2 regions of the Shewanella sp. ALD9 genome follow, and region 1 is predicted to be linked to the other one. Evidence: predicted binding sites of a transcription regulator. Region 1 holds the regulator's gene; the other holds the start of a gene.

Evidence for each region. The regulator FliA, encoded in region 1, starts transcription of late flagellar genes. The targets are predictions, from matches to a motif close to CTAAAGNTNNNNNNNNNNNNGCCGATA.
Region 2: pomA (flagellar motor protein PomA) is a predicted target of FliA. The motif match lies at 1,911-1,937, and genes of this name have one in related genera.

What each region holds. Positions count from the first base shown of each region.
Region 1 is NZ_PJCD01000002.1:6,387-9,869, forward strand. It holds gene CXF88_RS03500 (chemotaxis protein CheA) at 1-452, opposite strand, end outside; gene CXF88_RS03505 (protein phosphatase CheZ) at 468-1,205, opposite strand; gene cheY (chemotaxis response regulator CheY) at 1,219-1,602, opposite strand; gene CXF88_RS03515 (RNA polymerase sigma factor FliA) at 1,647-2,366, opposite strand; gene CXF88_RS03520 (MinD/ParA family protein) at 2,359-3,240, opposite strand; gene flhF (flagellar biosynthesis protein FlhF) at 3,245-3,483, opposite strand, start outside.
Region 2 is NZ_PJCD01000003.1:203,242-206,724, reverse strand. It holds gene CXF88_RS08540 (flagellar motor protein MotB) at 32-958, opposite strand; gene pomA (flagellar motor protein PomA) at 962-1,729, opposite strand; gene xseB (exodeoxyribonuclease VII small subunit) at 2,068-2,304, shown strand; gene ispA ((2E,6E)-farnesyl diphosphate synthase) at 2,344-3,225, shown strand; gene dxs (1-deoxy-D-xylulose-5-phosphate synthase) at 3,248-3,483, shown strand, end outside.

The sequences.
Region 1 (3,483 bases):
CTGAATTCAACAATATTTTCAATTGGTTCTGGCTCATCTGCCGACATTTCTGAAGGTAATGGCGCACCTGAACTTAATAATTTGAGTTTAGCAAGTAATGCAGAATCAGCAGGGTCTTGTGATTCTCCCTGTTGAGTTTGAGCAAACATGGAATTAATCGCGTCGACCGCTTGCAAAATAATATCCATTAATTCTGCATTTACGCCACGTTTACCGGTGCGTAATAAATCGAACGTGTTTTCAGCTTCATGACACACGTCAACCATCGGTTTTAGACTTAAAAAACCAGCCCCACCTTTAACAGTATGGAATCCACGGAAAATAGCATTGAGTAAATCACTGTCATCAGGATTATTTTCAAGAGCAACTAGCTGCTCCTGTAGAAGCTCTAAAATCTCGCCAGCTTCAATTAAAAAGTCCTGGAGTATCTCTTCATCAACATCAAAAGACATTAAATTGACTCCTAATTAGAAACCCAGACTTGATAGCAGATCGTCTACTTCATCTTGACCTGTCACCACATCTTCACGCAGTTCAGCATGCATGATGGGACCTTCTGCTTCTATTTTATTTTCGTTTATAGTTGGCAATGATTCGGTAGTATGATCTCCGAATACCGTTAGCATTGAGACCAGATTACTTTCTACTTCACGAACTAAATCAATCACTCGACGGATCATTTGCCCCGTCAAATCTTGGAAGTCTTGCGCCATCAAAATTTCATTTAATAACTCGCGAAGACGATTAGAATCATTTTCACTATGTAACATAAACTGCTGAACATCATGACAAAGTGACTTAAACTCACCCATTTCTATGTCACGACGCATCAATTTATCCCACATTGGCGTCACTGATTGTATATTGCTAATGATGGTATCGGCCAAAGGTAGACATTCTTCAACTGCATCCATGGTTTTATTTGCGGCTTGTTCTGTCATGTCGATAACATAGTTCAATCTTTCTTTAGCATCTGGTATTTCGGTATTGGCTAATTCAGATAAACGGTTATCAACTTGAAAATCTTTTAGTGCACTATGGAGTTGTCGAGTTAGCTTACCAACTTCTTCAAAAAGCTCACGCTGCAATGGCGTTGCAAGCTCTCTGATCATTTCATCGGCTTTATCTTGTTGACCCAAGGTAAGCAATTCAACAAGTTCTTGGGCCTGTTCGAGAGTGATTAACCCCGATATTGATGCCTGCATGACTTATCCTTGCTTATGCGAGTCGTTCAAAGATTTTGTCTAACTTTTCTTTTAACGTAGCTGCGGTAAAAGGTTTTACGACATAACCATTTACACCGGCTTGCGCTGCAGCAATAATCTGTTCACGCTTAGCTTCTGCAGTTACCATTAGCACAGGTAAATGCTTTAACGAATCATCTGCACGGATTGCTCTAAGTAAATCAATACCTTGCATTCCAGGCATATTCCAGTCTGTTACCACAAAATCAAAATCGCCTTTTTGTAACATAGGTAGGGCTGTTGAGCCATCATCTGCTTCTTGGGTATTATTAAATCCCAAATCTCGCAACAAGTTCTTAATGATACGCCTCATTGTTGAAAAATCGTCAACAATAAGAATCTTCATATTCTTGTCCAAGGTTTCCTCCGGTGAGCTGACACTCGTTTGCTCTAGATAAGTTATTATTCTTGTGTCCAATGCTTGAGTTTCGCTTTTAATCTGAGCATTGCCTGACTTAATATCTGGCTTACTCGCGATTCGCTAACTTCAAGGATGGCACCGATTTCTTTTAAATTTAATGCTTCGTCGTAATACAACGACAACACTAATGCATCTCTTTCTGGCAATGTCTTAATTGCTTCAACCAATGCAGATTGGAATTGAATTTCAGCAAGCGAGTCAAAGGTTTCATCTGGCGTTTCGTTGTCTGTGATTAACACATCTTGCGACACACCAAGGTCTTCTATGCCTATGATTTTACCAACAGAAACATCATTTAAGATATGATGGTATTCATCGAGAGACATATCAAGTTTTTCAGCAATTTCTGTATCATTGGCATCTCTTCCAAGCAGTTGCCCCAATTCATCAATTGCATGTGCTACTAGACGATTATTACGATGAACTGAGCGCGGAACCCAGTCACCACGTCGAATTTCATCTATCATTGCACCACGAATTCTGATGCCTGCAAAGGTTTCAAACTTGGCCCCTTTACTGTTATCAAATTTAGATGAGGCCTCAAGTAACCCCATCATCCCAGCTTGTAATAAATCATCAAGTTGCACCGATGCTGGTAATCTTGCCAGCATATGATGAGCAATTCTTTTTACCAACGGTGCATACTGTTCAACAATAGACGTTTTGTTATCGAACTGAGTATACGCGGCGGCTTTATTCACTCGTTCTTCCTTCTTGTATCGGCTTACGTTGTACAAGACGTTCAACAAAAAACTCTAAATGACCACCTGGCTGTTGTGGAACTGGCCAAGTCATAATTTTATTGGCTAATCCATGATAAGCAATAGCTGAAGGCGACTTAGGATACGCTTCAACAACTAACTTTTGCTTACGAACAGCTTTACGTAAATTTTCATCGAATGGTATTGTTGCCACTAATTCTAAAGCAACATCTAAAAATCTATCCGTCACTTTACTGAGTTTAGCAAATAATTCCATACCTTCTCGTAAACTACGTACCATATTTGCCACAATTTTGAAGTGGAACACACCATGTTCACGACTTAAAATTTTAATCAGCGCATAAGCATCAGTAATTGATGTTGGTTCGTCGCAAACGACTATCAATACATCCTGTGATGCACGAGAAAAACTCAGCACCATGTCTGATATACCAGCAGCAGTATCCACAATTAAAATATCGAACTGAGTTCGCATTTCACTAAATGCACGGATAAGTCCAGCATGTTGTGCTGGCGACAACTCAACCATCGCTTGAGAACCCGATGTGGCAGGAACAATACCAATACCTTTAGGTCCACGAACAATGATGTCATCTAATTCGGCATCTCCGGACAAAACATGAGATAAATTTTTCTCAGCACGTATCCCAAGCATGACATCGACGTTGGCTAAACCTAAATCGGCATCAAGCACTAATACGCGTTTGCCTTTTTCAGCTAGTGCTACCGCAGTATTAATTGACACACTGGTTTTACCCACTCCGCCTTTACCACCGGATACGGCAATTACTTTAACTTTATCGTTATTTGGTTGATTCATCATACGTAAACCACTTGCTTGATCCCGAGTCATATCTTTACTCAAATGCATAGGCTGTGTCATTAGACCACACTGTGTCTTGTGACGATTGTTGTTCTGTTTCATTTAACGCCGCGAGAGCCTTTTTAGCCAACTCTAACGTATCTGCTACTTTCATGTCCTCAGGAACACGTTGACCGTCAGTAACATAGCTTAATGGTAACTCATTTTGAATCAATACGCTCAATGCACCTGCAATTGATATCGATTCATCTAACTTTGTTAAAATCGCACCCG
Region 2 (3,483 bases), on a different contig from region 1:
GTAGAGATTGCGCTTATCTTTTGATGGCAAACTATTGAGTTACAATTATTTCATTCGACTCTTTCGCTTTGCCTTGTTCGATAGAGATTTCTACCCGGCGGTTTCGAGCCTGATTTTCAATAGAATCATTGGCGATTAATGGTCGATTAGACGCCTCGCCAACCACTTTCATCCTTGATTCATCAAAACCAGAAACTCTTCTTAATTCATGAGCCACAGCCACAGCTCGTTGGCTTGATAGTTCCCAGTTTGAACTGTAAAGCTCATTATTAATATCAGCACCATCAGTGTGACCCGACACCGTAATAATCCCAGGGACATCTTTTAATAATTCACCAATTGAGCGCACAATAGGTTTGAACTTAGGTTGTAAAAAGCCTGAGCCCGAAGCAAAAGAGCCTTTCTCACGGATACGGATAATAATTTGTTGGCCTAAAGATTCAATTTCAATGGCGCCATCGACAATTTCTTCATTGAGTTTTTCAGCCATTTTTTTAACTTGATCATTAATGTTTTCTTGCGAAGAGGCAGCGTCTTTTTTAACGGCTTCAGCTTCTTGTTGCGCTGTTGCGGCTGCATTGCCACCGCGTTGCTCACCATTCTGTTTTTGAGTCCCACCCGCGCTGTCTTCTTCACCCGCCTGATATTCTATCGTCGGCTGAGTCATTTCATTGGTTTGTTGATTAATGATCTCTATTGGAGTGGGATCGGGGCGACCTGGGCGGAATTCAAGCGCAATAACAGACGTCCCCTTAGGAATGTCTTTTACTTCAACTTTGTTTTGTACCCCGAATGCATACTTCATTGAACCAGCGATTTGTTTAAACTTCATCACGTCCATTTCAGAGAACGCTAACAACAACACGAAGAAACACATCAGCAACGACATTAAGTCTGCAAATGTGGCAAGCCACATAGGGGCGCCAGCGGGTGGACAATCACACTTGGCCTTAGCCATGAGTTACTCTCCGTCCGTTGTATCGATTTTTCGCACACTTTCAGCCAAATAGTTCTTCAAAAAGCCTTCAATAACCCGTGGATTCTGTCCATCTTGAATCGCTAATACTGCATCCATAATTAAATTACGATTAAGCAATTCTTCATTCATCCGCAATGATAATTTATCTGCCATCGGGATGGCGATCATGTTGGCAATCACCGCGCCGTAAAGAGTCGTTAACAATGCCACTGCCATTGAAGGTCCAATAGACTTTGGATCGTCCATGTTAGATAGCATCGCCACTAAACCAACTAAAGTACCAATCATGCCCATTGCAGGTGCCACATCGCCCATGGCTTTAAAAATACCCACCCCTGTTTTGTGGCGTTCTTCAGTTAATGCGATGTCTTTTTCTAATGCGTTGCGCACCACATCACCGTCATGGCCATCAACTAACATATCAACGGCTTTTTGCATAAAGGTGTTGGTAATAACCGCTTCTTCTAATGCTAAAAAACCGCCTTTACGGGCAGCATCAGCCATGGTGACAGCTTGTTCTATCAAGTCTTCAGGTTTATCTAATTTAAACATGAAGGCTTTCATACCAATCTTTATTGAACCTAAAAATTGCTTTAGGTTAAATTTCATCATCACCACAAATAAAGAGCCTGCCACAACAATCAAAATTGACGGTACATCGATAAATAATCCGATACCACCACTGGTGATCATCGCACCAATAATAAATGCAAAAGCACCGATAATACCTATTAGGGTAGCTAAATCCACAACCTCTCCTCAATCGCAGTCATTATGCTGCTTATTTGTGCTACTTCCATCGTGCTGTTAGCGCACGTTATATGATCCGAATAATCCGACAGCATTTTGTGTTGATAACAATGCCCATCGTTATGTATTACAGCAAAAGTTTCAATACTATTTTTGCTAGCAAATTTAAATCATGACTTGTTATCGGACAAACTTGGCTCAAGTTTAGCTTGTTTTTGTACATTCTAAACAAAATTCAATAACAAAGCGTGCTGTTGAGCAAATAACCAGCGACTGTATTTGACCGATACGCTGGGCTGATATACCTTGTCACACGCTGAATGAAAGGAATATTACTCGTGGCTAAAAAACCTGAAAATCTCAGTTTTGAACAATCATTAACTGAACTTGAAACCATTGTTGCTCATTTGGAGCAAGGTGAAGTGTCGCTGGATGATGCACTTAAGCAGTTTGAGCGTGGCATTAAGTTAGTACGTCAAAGCCAAGCAAAACTTGAGCAAGCACAGCAAAAAGTCTCTATCTTATTAAATGAAGATGATGCCGAATTAGCGTCGTTCACTGTAGAAAGTGAATAATCGTCAACATAGTGTGTATTAAATAATAGGTCTTGATACGTGTTAGCTGAAGCAATAACAACATACCAAAATCGCGTTAATGGTATTCTTAACCAACATTTAACGCTGCTCGATGACGCTGCACCAGATTTAAAAGCAGCGATGCTCCATGGTGCGCTATTGGGTGGGAAACGCATAAGACCATTTTTGGTCTACAGTGTAGGTGACATGCTCGGTGTCAATATCAATGCACTTGATAAAGCCGCGGCTGCTATTGAGTGTATTCATGCCTATTCATTAATACACGATGACTTACCGGCAATGGATAACGATGCACTTCGTCGTGGCCAACCAACTGTTCATATTGCATTTGACGAAGCCACCGCGATTTTAGCCGGTGATGCGTTGCAAACATTGGCTTTTGAAATTATCACAGCCCCTTGTAATGACTTACATCCGAAGCAACAACTGGCGATGGTCAGAGTACTCGCAAAAGCTTCAGGGTATCAAGGTATGTGCGGTGGGCAGGCGATTGATCTGAGTGCAACAGATCACAGTATAAATTTAGACCGATTAACCGAATTACATAATAAAAAAACCGGAGCGTTAATCAGTTGTGCGGTTGAGCTTGCCTTAATCGCTGCTGACGTACCCGATGAGCATTATAAATTAATGATGAAATATGCCCATACGCTTGGGCTCGCTTTTCAAGTGCAAGATGATATTTTAGATATTACTGCTAGCACCGAAGAGCTAGGCAAACCACAAGGCAGCGATCAGCAATCGAATAAAAGCACTTTCCCGAAACTATTGGGTCTCGATGGTGCCAAAGCCTGTGCAGAACAACTAATACAAGATGCACTATCAGCGCTGACTAAATTACCATACAATAGCCAGTTAATTGCAGACTTCGCCCACTACATTATTGAGCGAAGATTATAATAAAGAGTCAGACAATCTCGCTATGAGCTTCGATATTTCTAAATTTCCAGTACTAGCGAAAGCTAATACACCAGAAGAATTAAGGAAGTTACCTCAAGGTTTACTTCCTCAAGTGTCTGATGAACTCAGACAGTTCTTACTTCAGTCTGTTGCTATTTCTAGCGGACATTTTGCTTCTGGCTTAGGCACAGTTGAATTAACTGTGGCACTTCATTATGTCTACAATACCCCATTTGATCAGTTAGTTTGGGATGTAGG